DNA from 2 places in the Variovorax sp. HJSM1_2 genome. Region 1 is predicted to be linked to the other one. Evidence: predicted binding sites of a transcription regulator. Region 1 holds the regulator's gene; the other holds the start of a gene.

Region 1 (5,842 bases):
AAACAGCGCGGCGGCACGGCCATCGGGTTCATCTTGGGACTGGTGATTGGACTGGGTGCCGCTTTGGCCGTGGCCGTCTACGTCACCAAGGTGCCGGTGCCCTTCGTCGCCGGCAAGGGCGTCAACTCTGGCGCCGAGCGCGATGCGGCCGAGCAGCAAAAAAACAAAAGCTGGGACCCCAACACGCCACTGCAGGGCAAGAACCCGGCCCGGCCAGCCACGGCCGAGGCGGGTGCCACCACCGCGACCGCCACCGGCACCGTGGTTCCCGCCACACCCGGCGCTCCAGCCGTGGCAGGCATTGCACCCGCACCTGCGCCAGTGGCGGCACCTTCCCCGGTGACCACGTTGCCAGCGATGGCGTCCACTCCGGTGAAGGGCGATACAAAACCCAACCCGGCCAACGACCCGAACTTCGACCCGCTGGGTGACCTGGCGCGGGCCAAGTCCAAAGGCGTATCAACCACCACGGCCGCTGCCGCCCCCTCGGCCAAGACCGACAACGACGCGGCCGATCCGTTTGAGTACTTTGTGCAAGCCGGTGCCTACCGCACCCCAGAAGACGCGGAAGCCCAACGCGCCAAGCTGGCGATGTCCGGCTTGCAGGCCAAAGTGACCGAGCGCGAGCAATCCGGTCGCACCGTCTACCGCGTGCGCATGGGGCCCTACAACAAAAAAGACGATGCGGAAAAAGCCCGCACGCGTCTGGAAGACCTGGGCAACGAAAGCGCCTTGGTGCGCGTGCAGCGTTAGGTCAAACCGGCTTCAACCGAAAATCCCAGGCCATTCGCGCAAGCACTGCGCAGTGGCTGAACTTTTCCAACCGCCCCTGGTCAGAACGGCCACAAGGAGTGATCGTAAATGAAACGTCGTGAATTTTCCCTGGCCTCTGTTGGGGCAGTCGCCGCCTCGTCGCTGGCCCTCGCCCCCTTCGGTGCGGCACAAGCACAGGGCATGGCCCCCAAGGCAGGTACCGACTACAACGTGCTGAAAACCGCGGCGCCCGTAGACGGTGCCAGCAAGGGCAAGATCGAGGTCGTGGAGTTCTTCTGGTACGCCTGCCCGCACTGCAATGCGTTCGAGCCTACGCTGGAGTCCTGGCTCAAGCAGTTGCCCAAGGATGTGGCCTTCCGCCGCGTGCCGGTCAACTTCCAGAGCAGCTTCGTGCCGCCGCAAAAGCTGTTCTACACGCTGGAAGCCATGAACCTGTTGCCACAAATGCACGGCAAGGTGTTCCAGGCCATCCACGTCGACCACCAAAAACTCGACCGCGACGACGCCGTGATCGAATGGGTTGCCAAACAAGGCATAGACAAAGCCAAGTTCACCGAGGTGTACAACTCGTTCTCCGTGAGCGCCAAGGTGCGCCAGGCCTCGCAGTTGCAAGAAGCCTACAAGGTGGAAGGTGTGCCCGCCTTGGGCGTGGCCGGCAAGTTCTACACCGACGGTTCGCTGGCGCAAGGCATGCCGCGTGCCCTGGCGATCGTGGACTACCTGGTCGCCCAGGAGCGCAAGGCTGGGCCGGCCAAGTCTTGATGCCTGCTTGAGTCGTTAATTTGCCGTTTAAATGCCCGCAACAGCGGGCATTTTTCATGGCGCGGAGGTTGTCGCCGCTACAATGATCTGCAAGATTCATGCCTCTATGAAAAAAATCAACACCATCGCACTCCTCCTGGCCGCATTGGCGTTCACGGCCGGGGCTGCGCACGCCGAAACGGCGGACCGAGACAAGCCCATGAACGTCGAAGCCGACGCCATGCGTTACGACGACCTGAAGCAGACCAATGTCTTCACCGGCAATGTGGTCATGACCAAGGGCACCATCATCCTGCGCGGCGCGCGGGTGGATGTACGTCAAGACCCAGAAGGTTACCAATATGGCGTGGTTACCGCAGCGGCCGGCAAGCTGGCGTTTTTCCGGCAAAAGCGCGAAGGCGTTGATGAGTTCATCGAAGGCGAAGCCGAAGAAATCTACTACGACAGCAAGGCCGACAACGTGCGTCTGGTGCGCCGCGCGGTGATGCGTCGTTACTTGGGGACCAAGCTCAGCGATGAGACCACGGGTGCCGAAATCAATTACCACAACACCACCGGCGTGTTCACCGTCGACGGCAGCGTACGCAACTTGGCTGGCGCGCCGGGCGGCGCGGGCACCGCTAACTCTGGCGGGCGTGTGCGCGCCATGTTGACACCCAAATCAGCGGCCTCCGCGCCCGCTGTGCCAGACGCCAACACGACGGCACCGGCCTTGCGCCCCAGCCTGCAGCTCGGCGGGGAGCGCAAGTGACGGCGGCGCAAGTCGCCACATCCCCGGTGGACGATTCGTCCTGCCTGGAAGCACGCCACCTGCAAAAAGCCTATGGCGGCCGCAAGGTGGTCAAAGATGTGGGTTTGAAGGTCCGCAAGGGTGAGGTAGTCGGTTTGCTCGGCCCCAACGGCGCCGGTAAAACCACCTCGTTCTACATGATTGTGGGCCTGGTGCGTGCAGACAGCGGGCAGATCTTCATCGACAACCAGCCGGTGGAAGGCATGCCCATCCACCGCCGTTCGCGCCTGGGTTTGAGTTATTTGCCGCAAGAAGCTTCTATCTTCCGAAAACTCACGGTAGAAGAAAACGTACGCGCCGTGCTCGAGTTGCAGCACGGTGAGGACGACAAACCTTTCAGCAAAGCCGAACTGGAACAACGCCTCACCGACCTGCTGCAAGACTTGCGCGTAGAGCATCTGCGCAGTTCATCAGCGCTGGCTTTGTCGGGTGGTGAACGCCGCCGCGTGGAAATCGCGCGGGCGCTGGCCACCCAGCCGCGCTTCATCCTGCTGGACGAGCCGTTTGCCGGTATCGACCCGATCGCGGTGATCGAGATCCAGCGCATCATCAGCTTTCTCAAATCGCGCGGCATTGGTGTGCTCATCACCGACCACAACGTACGCGAAACCCTAGGCATTTGTGACCACGCCTACATCATCAGTGATGGCCAAGTGCTGGCACAAGGAACGCCCTCTGAAATCGTCAACAACGCCGAAGTGCGCCGGGTTTACCTCGGTGAGCATTTCCGGATGTAAGCCCATGGAATGCGTGCGTAACAGCTTTGGGGCGCAGCTTGGCCTGCTGCTACCGCCAGCCTTGTCGGCGGTGCGGGAGGCGCGCGCATGAAACAAGGTTTATCGCTACGCGTTTCGCAGCATTTGGCGCTCACGCCGCAGCTGCAGCAGTCGATTCGCCTGCTGCAGCTGTCCACGCTGGAGCTGAGCCAGGAAGTCGAGCAGATGCTCGACGACAACCCGTTCCTGGAAGTCGGCATTGACGAGGCGCCGCGCGAAGAATTCGGCCTGAGCCATGCCGACACACAGGTCAGCACCGAAGACCGCGAAAGCGAATACGCCACCAGCACCACGTCCAGCAGCACCGACAACACCGGATCAGACAGCCAGATGGAGTCTGAAAGCCCGTTGAGCCCCCAGGACGACAACCAGAACTGGGAAGGCGACGGCACCTCGGAAATCGCCCCGGACGACAGCGAATGGGGCGGCGACGCGCCGCCGCGCACCAACAACAACGAGAGTGACGGCGAAGTCGACGCCACCGAACTGGCGCGCAGCCAGATGTCGCTCACCGAGTTCCTGCACCGCCAGGCGCTGGCCCTCCGGCTCAGCGAAGAAGACCGCGCGGCGCTGCGCTTCCTGATCGAGTCGCTGAACGAAGACGGCTACCTGGAAGACAGCCTCGAAGAGCTGGCCCAAAGCCTGGCCGAGCCAGACGACGAGCTCGAAGAAATCGAAGAGCTGCAGCACCGCTTCACCATGGCGCTGGGCTTGCTGCAAAGCCTGGAGCCGGTAGGCGTGGGCGCGCGCACCCTAGAAGAATGCCTGACGCTGCAACTGCGCGCCCTGGCCGATGATGAGGCAGAAGAAGAGCAGGAACAAATCCGCGTCGCCGCCATCAACATGTGCGCCTGTCCCATGGACCTGGTGGCCCGGCGTGATGTGAAGCGCCTGGCCAGCCAGTGCCGCACCTCCGACACGGTGATCAAAGCCGCCTTGGGCCTGATCGCCAGCCTGGAGCCCAAGCCGGGCCGCCGCTTTGTTGACGTGGAGCGCAACATCGTCATACCCGACGTCATCGTGACCAAGGTAGGCCGTGGCGCGCAGGCGAATTTCCGGGTGCGGCTGAACCAGGACGTGATGCCGCGCCTGAAGGTGCACGACATCTATGCCAACGCGCTGAAACAGCACAAAGGTGGTGGACGCGATGCCTCGGTGAATGCCGCGCTGCAGCAACGGCTGCAAGAAGCGCGCTGGTTCATCAAGAACATCCAGCAGCGCTTTGACACCATACTGCGCGTGAGCAACGCCATTGTTGATCGGCAGAAGAACTTCTTCACCCATGGTGAGCTGGCCATGCGCCCGCTGGTGCTGCGTGAAATTGCCGATGAACTCGGGCTGCACGAATCCACCATCAGCCGCGTGACCACGGCCAAATACATGTCCACGCCGCACGGCACTTTCGAACTGAAGTACTTCTTTGGCTCGTCGCTCGGCACCGAGACCGGTGGCAACGCCTCCAGCACCGCTGTGCGCGCGCTGATCAAGCAGTTTGTCTCGTCCGAAGACCCGAAAAAGCCCCTGAGCGACAGCCAGCTCTCCGACATGCTCAAAGAGCAAGGTATTGAATGTGCCCGCCGCACGGTGGCCAAATACCGCGAGGCGCTGCGTATTGCGCCCACAAACCTGCGCAAAGCGCTTTAATGTCGATGCGCGTCTAGCGCGCACGGCATTGCCCCAACCCGCGAACAGCGAACCTATTTGCCATGAACCAGCTCAAGCTATTTTTGCCCTGCGCCGCAGGTGTTGAAGACTTTCTCGCCGAAGAGGTGCACCAGCTCACCAACCTGCAAGGCGACGACCTGCTGGTGCTGCGTGGCGGTGTGCTGGTGCGTGCTTCGTGGCGCGATGCCATGCTGCTCAATCTGCACAGCCGCCTGGCGCAGCGTGTGCTCATCGAATTGTCGAACACCGAGTACCGCAACGAGCAACACCTGTACGAAGCGGCCAGCCAGGTCGCCTGGGAGATCTGGTTCACGCCCAAACAAAGCTTCAAGATTGAAGTCACGGCGCAGCACAGCCCACTGACCTCGCTCAATTTTGCGGCGCTGAAGATCAAAGACGCCGTGGCTGACCGTTTCCGCCACAAACACGGTGTGCGCCCCGATGTGGACACACGTTGGCCCGGCGTGCGCATCTATGCCCACCTGACCACCGACCGCGCCACGCTGTACATGGACACCTCGGGCGAGCCGCTGTTCAAACGTGGCTGGCGCGAAGACAAGGGCGAAGCGCCGCTCAAGGAAACCCTGGCCGCCGCCATGCTGGCCGCGAGCGAATGGGATGGTGAAACACCGCTGTACGACCCCTGCTGCGGCAGCGGCACCATTGCCATCGAGGCTGCGCAAATCGCCTGCAACATTGCCGCAGGCAGCCGACGCCGCTTTGCATTCGAGAAGCTGCTGCCGTTTCAACCCCACGTATGGGATTCGCTGCTGAGCCAGGCCCGCGCCGCCGAGCACAAGCCGCGCACCGAGATTTTTGGCAGTGACGTGGCCCACCGCATGGTCGACTTCGCCATGCGCAACGCCGAACGCGCAGGTGTCGCCGACTGCGTGCAGTTCCGCGGCGGCGATGCCTTGCAACGCCAACCGCCCACCGCCAGCGGTGTGTTGATGATCAACCCGCCTTATGGCGACCGGATTGCCGTCGCCGGTGTGGCCCGTGAAGGGCGCAACGCCGGCCGTGATGCCGGACGCGGCGCGGCCGCCCCCGTGCAAGTTGTCAGCCGCGAACAGGC
Region 2 (5,842 bases), on a different contig from region 1:
GGGTCGGCCTGCGACCTGGCGCGCAATCAGCGTCAGGTCGAGGAAGCGCAAACTCACTGCGCCCTCGCTGCCCACATCCACACTGGCTAACTGCTGCGCCAAATGTGCAATGTCCAACACCCCATAGATGACACCGCCAAAGGAGCCATCGGCATTGTCGAAGCGCCGCGCCAGCGCAATCACCTGCTGGTGGCTGATGCGCGACACCAGAGGCTCGGAGATCACCAGGCGGCCACTGACGTCGTCCCGGGCGCGCACAAAAAATGCACGCGATTTAATCTCCAGCGGAGCCAGGGTCGGCACGGCGCTGCCGAAACGCACAACGCCATCGGCGTCGGCGATGCGCAGACCTTGCAGCTCGGGCACCAGCGCCATTTGTTCGGCGAGCATGGTGTTGGTCAAGGCTGCGTCAAAGCCTTCGCCGCTGCGGGAGCGGCGCATCTCCTGGATGACACTGCGCATGGCGGTGTCCACACGCGTCAATTCGGCGGCAATGTTTTGCTGCAAACCCTGGGCAAGGTTTTCGCCGGCCGTCAGCGCACGTTGGTGATAGGACTCGCGGCTGGCCTTCAGCGTCACCGCCGCCAACGAGACAAACAACACGATCACCAGCACATCGACCAGCAGCAGCCAGCGCAACGGCAGAGGATGAACTTCCCCATTTGCACTCTTCATGCAGGCACCCTCACTCGCTATTCACTCAGATCGTTTATCCAGGGACCGTTGAAGACGCCCAAGCAAGCCTCAAAGGCTTGGTTTTGTGCCGCAATTTTCCTGATGATACGAGTTTGGCCTGACAGAAAGCCAACAAATGCTAAGGAGAAATACCGCATCCAACGGGGGGCGTACGGGCTATAACCGCACCGCCTCAGGCCCGGCGTTGCGCCCAGCCCCAGACCTCGTTGGTGACCAAGGCCCCCACCACCATGGCACCACCGATCAGCACGGTAGCACCCGGGGCTTCGTTGGCGCCCCACCATGCCAGCGCAATACCGAAGATCACTTCCAGCAGCCCCAGCAAGGACACTTCCGGCGCCTGCAGAACCCGCGCGCACAACACCGACAACACACAGGGAATCGCCAGTTGCACCAGCCCCAACAGGGCCAGCAGACCCACATCATGCGCCGTGGCCTGGAACGGGTATGCCAAAGGCAGCGTCACCAGCGTGGAGATCAAGGCCCCGACCATGACCGCCGGCACCAGATCAACATGCTGGCCATGCGCCTGGCTGCGCTGCACCACCGTCCAGTTGATGGCAGCAGCCAAGGGCACACACAAGGCGACCGCGGTGCCTAGCAACATGTCACCTTCCATCTGCAACTGCGTGCCGTACATATAACCTATGCCCAGGCCTGCCACGGCAATCGCCAACCAGGTGCGCAGCGCCAGACGATGGCCAATAAAAATGCGCGCCACCAAAGCCGTGAACAACGGCCCCAGCGCCATGGTCACCAGCACGTTGGCGACCGTGGTCAGTGTCAGTGCCACCATGAAGGCGGTGAACATGATGCTCCAGCACACACCCGACACCAGCACCGAGACCCCACCGCGACGGATCTTCTGAAATACCTCGCGCCCCTGGAAGGCCGGCAGTATCACCAGCAGGGACAGCAAGGTGAAAAAGCTGCGCCAGAAAGTGACCTCGAAGCTCTTGGCCGATTCGAGATGGCGTGTGGTGACCCCCGCGATCGACCACATCAAGGTAACCAGAACCATCAGGAACAAAGCGCGCGCGTGAGAGAGTTTCATGGAATGACAGAACGTTGGGAGGCCCATACGGGCCCCAAGTTCGAGATGAAACTGATGGCGATTGCTGACGTATGCGGCGCGCTATTTTCGCCCAGATCTGCACCAGCCAGTGGCGCGGCAAACCCCTAGGGCCGCCATTGCCCTCGCCCGCCGGCATGCAGACCAAGCCCGACAAAGACAAACTTCGCCTACAGCGGCATGTGCCCTCACCTCTACATAATGCATGTACAACCACAGAGGAGAACTCCCATGCGCCTGCGCACCATTTTGCTGATTGCTTTCATCCTGTTGATTGCCGCCTTTGTGACCCTCAACTGGAGCGAGTTCATGCAGCCCACGGAACTCAGCCTGGGGTTTGCCATTTTTCAGGCCCCATTGGGCTTGGTGATGGTTGGACTACTGGTGGTGTCGCTGCTGGTGTTCATGCTGGCATCGGCTTACCAGCAGACCGCGTATTTGCTGGAAAGCCGCAAGTTCAGCAAAGAGATCAACGCGCAGCGCGAGTTGGCCGACAAGGCCGAAGCTTCACGCTTCACCGAGTTACGCCAGGCGCTGGAGCAGATGAACCAAAACGCGCTGCAGCGCGAAGCGGCCCACGAGGCCAGCCTGCGCCAGGAGCTGCAACGGCAGACCGAGCTGATCCTGAGCCGTATCGACAGCTCGGGCAACACCCTTGCCGCCTACATTGGAGAGGTCGACGACCGCATGCAAGGCCGTGGCAACGTGGCTTGAGCGGACACAGGGCTGCTGTGTCCCCCCAAACGCAGGGCCAGCGATACAGATCAGCTTTTGCGGCGGCGACTGGCTGCAGCCACGCCCACCAGACCCAAGGCCAGCAGCGCCAGCGAGGCGGGTTCTGGCACCGTGTTGTTGCCCACGGTCACCAGCACCGAGGTCATGCCCACGATGTTGCCGGTGAATATGTTCGTAGCTTCCAGAATAAAGCTGTACTGGCCGATCGCATTGGGGTCAAAGCTGTATCCGCTGAGCAGTTCAACAAGGTTAAAACCCACGTTTGTCGAGTTCTGCGAATTTGTCAGCCCCCAGTAAATGGTCTTGAAGTTTTCGTTGGCGCTAGGGTCAACGTCAAACAACAGCGAGTAGCTGTAGGGGTTGGCGATGGTGTCGCCGCCAATGTAGTAGTCGATGTTCCAGGTTGCCAGTTGCTGCGCGATCGACGCAGCATTGGTCTGGTCCACCCCGGCGGCAGCGTAGAAAACACCGGCACCGTTGTTCGTCACGGCTTGGTTGGCATAACGTGCGGTCACCGTCAGGCCCAGCGTGATGGTGCCAGTCGCCTGGCCGAAGATGTTGCGGCCGGTGAACCTGTCGATCGCCACAGCGCTATTGGATATGCCAGTGCCGCCGAAGGTGGCGCCGGCCAGGGTGCCGAAGGTGTCATAGGCCGGGGTGAGCGAAGCAGAGGCACTGAGAGACATCAGGGCCATGCTGGCGGAGAGCAGAAATTTGGAGACGAAGTTCATGGCTGCGAAAAGTTTTAAGTTGTTTCATTAAGTAACAGCAGACTTCATGCCACCATGTTGAATCAACAACTTAGCCGCGATTTGTGTCAATTGTGTAAACAATTTCGACGAATTTTGAACACTTGGCCGGATTCCGCGCCTCGCTTGCCAAAACGTTCTGCAAAGCGTTCCGGACTGGGGCTTTGATGCAGCACAGAGACCGGATCGGGTCGGCCTCTTAAAATCCGCGTGTGAACTCCATCCTCAACATCTCCGTCTACAAGTTTGTCCCCCTGCCCGATGCCGACGCCGTGCGCGAGGTGTTGCTGGCCCGGGCCAACGACCTTCAGCTCAAGGGCACCATCCTGCTGGCGCACGAGGGCATCAACATGTTTCTCGCCGGCCCGGCCGAAGCGGTGCACGGCTTCATGGCACAAACCAAGGCCGACCCACGCTTTGCCGACCTGGCGCCCAAGGAGAGCTGGTCGGCCACGCAGCCGTTCAAGAAGATGCTGGTGAAGGTCAAGCGCGAAATCATCCGCATGGACTACCCGACCATTCAGCCCGATTTCTCACGCAACGATGGCCGGGCCCCAGCCGTGGCCGCGGCCACCGTGCGCCGCTGGCTGGACAGCGGCGTGGACGACGAGGGCCGCCCGGTGGTGACGCTGGATACACGCAACGCCTTCGAGGTGGACCACGGCACGTTTGACGGCGCCATCGACTGGCGCATCACCAAGTTCAGCGAGTTCCCGGCGGCACTCAACGCCCACAAGAACGCGTTCGAGGGCAAGACCGTGGTGAGCTTCTGCACCGGCGGCATACGCTGCGAAAAGGCCGCCATCCTGATGCGTGAGGTGGGCGTGGAGCGGGTCTACCAGTTGGAAGGCGGCATCCTCAAGTACTTCGAGGAAACCGATGGCGCCCACTACCACGGCGACTGTTTTGTGTTTGACGAGCGACGCACACTGGGCGCAGACCTGAGCCAGACCACCGCGACCGAAGAAGCCTCCAGCTAAAACTACAGTTTTAATAGCTGCCTGCGCATATGCAGCCTGCGCAAGTGGCAAAAACTTTGCTCAAGCCGGCTTGCGCGGCGGTGGCAGTGGAATGAACTCGGTTTCGCCGGGCACCTGGCCCATGCGTTGCGCCAGCCAGTCTTGCTCGGCCTGCTGTATGCGCTCTTTGCGGCTGGAGACAAAATTCCACACCATGTGGCGATGGCCGTCGAGTTTGTCACCGCCCAGCACCATCAACTGCACATCGGCATCGGCGCGCAGCAGGCAGGTCTTGCCGGGCTCCAGAAAGGCGAACGCCTGTTGCGCCAGCACTTCGCCATCAATCTCGACCGGGCCGTCGACGGCATAAACCCCCAGCTCGGCTTCGCTCGCGGGCAACTCGAACACCTCGCCTGCGGCGAGTTTCACATCGACATACAAGGTACGGCAAAACGTGGCCACCGGCGACTTCTGGCCAAAGGCCTCACCAATCAGCACGCGCACGGTGGAGGCGCCGACCGCCTTGGCCGGCAGTTGAGCGGCGGCGGTGTGGATGAAGCTGGGCTCCACCTCTTCCGCTGACTGCGGCAAGGCGGCCCAGAGCTGGATGCCGTGGTTCACATAAGGCACTTTGGCCAGCTCTTCCGGGCGCCGCTCGGAGTGCACGATGCCGCGTCCCGCCGTCATCCAGTTGATGGCGCCGGGTTCAATTTTCTGCACCGAGCCCAGGCTGTCGCGGTGCATGATGGCGCCCTCGAACAGATAGGTCACGGTGGCCAGGCCAATGTGCGGATGCGGGCGCACGTCGTGCTCGGTTTCGGGCTGTACCGTGACCGGGCCGAAGTGGTCGAAAAAGATGAACGGGCCCACGCCCTGCTTGTGCACCGAGGGCAGCAAGCGGCGCACGAAGAAGCCACCGCCCAGGTCTTTTTGATGTCCGTTGATCTGTGCGGCGATACCCATGGTGGCGGCTCCTGTTGTGCTGTTGAGTTGGCTGTTCTGGCTATTGTCGGCTCAGGCGAGACGCTCGACCTGGGTTTCGATTTCGGTGGTCACGGCCGTCATGAGTTTGTGCACCGGGCATTTCTCGGCCACGGCCTGCAGCTTCTGCATCTGCGCGTCGGTCAGCTCGCCCTTGATCTGCAGTTTGGCCGAGAGACGGTAAATGCCGTCGCGCTCCTTGCTGCTGTCGCGCGTCACCACGGTGTGGATGTCGTCCACCGGAATACCGGCCTTGCGGGCGTACCACATCACGGTGAGTGCCTTGCAACTGGCCAGCGCCGTATCGTAGAAGTCATGCGGGCTGGGTCCGGCATCGTTGCCACCTTCGGCCACACTCACGTCGGCCAGCAACTGGTGCATATCAATTTTGACGGACTGGGCCAGGGCGCTGGCCGCTTGAGCAGGCACCACATGGCGTGCAAGACTGAGTTCAATCGACATAAACAATCCCTTCCAAGGCAATTTCTGTTTCGAGGCCGGACACGCTCAGCGCAGGCGGCAAGCCTAACCGACTTCCGCGCTGAAACTGGCTCAGTGAACTCAAGCCGCGAAACGTTTGGCCATCTCGGCCACACGTGCGCCATAAGCGCGGGCACCGTCCAGATCCCCGGCAAACATCTCGCCAGCAC

What was found. The regulator sigma-54, encoded in region 1, starts transcription at its own class of promoters, with help from an activator protein. The targets are predictions, from matches to a motif close to TGGCANGNAANCTGCTTT.
Region 2: a site for sigma-54 is predicted at 3,269-3,286, ahead of ACFQ95_RS09205 (PEP-CTERM sorting domain-containing protein). Genes of this name have one in related genera too.

Annotation. Positions count from the first base shown of each region.
Region 1 is NZ_JBMOXA010000018.1:49,131-54,972, forward strand. It holds gene ACFQ95_RS18330 (SPOR domain-containing protein) at 1-753, shown strand, start outside; gene ACFQ95_RS18335 (thiol:disulfide interchange protein DsbA/DsbL) at 862-1,536, shown strand; gene lptA (lipopolysaccharide transport periplasmic protein LptA) at 1,643-2,287, shown strand; gene lptB (LPS export ABC transporter ATP-binding protein) at 2,284-3,063, shown strand; gene ACFQ95_RS18350 (RNA polymerase factor sigma-54) at 3,151-4,746, shown strand; gene ACFQ95_RS18355 (THUMP domain-containing class I SAM-dependent RNA methyltransferase) at 4,809-5,842, shown strand, end outside.
Region 2 is NZ_JBMOXA010000006.1:238,957-244,798, forward strand. It holds gene ACFQ95_RS09190 (diguanylate cyclase domain-containing protein) at 1-675, opposite strand, end outside; gene ACFQ95_RS09195 (DMT family transporter) at 869-1,750, opposite strand; gene ACFQ95_RS09200 (hypothetical protein) at 2,000-2,482, shown strand; gene ACFQ95_RS09205 (PEP-CTERM sorting domain-containing protein) at 2,533-3,234, opposite strand; gene ACFQ95_RS09210 (sulfurtransferase) at 3,465-4,232, shown strand; gene ACFQ95_RS09215 (pirin family protein) at 4,293-5,174, opposite strand; gene ACFQ95_RS09220 (OsmC family protein) at 5,226-5,654, opposite strand; gene ACFQ95_RS09225 (NAD(P)H-dependent oxidoreductase) at 5,754-5,842, opposite strand, start outside.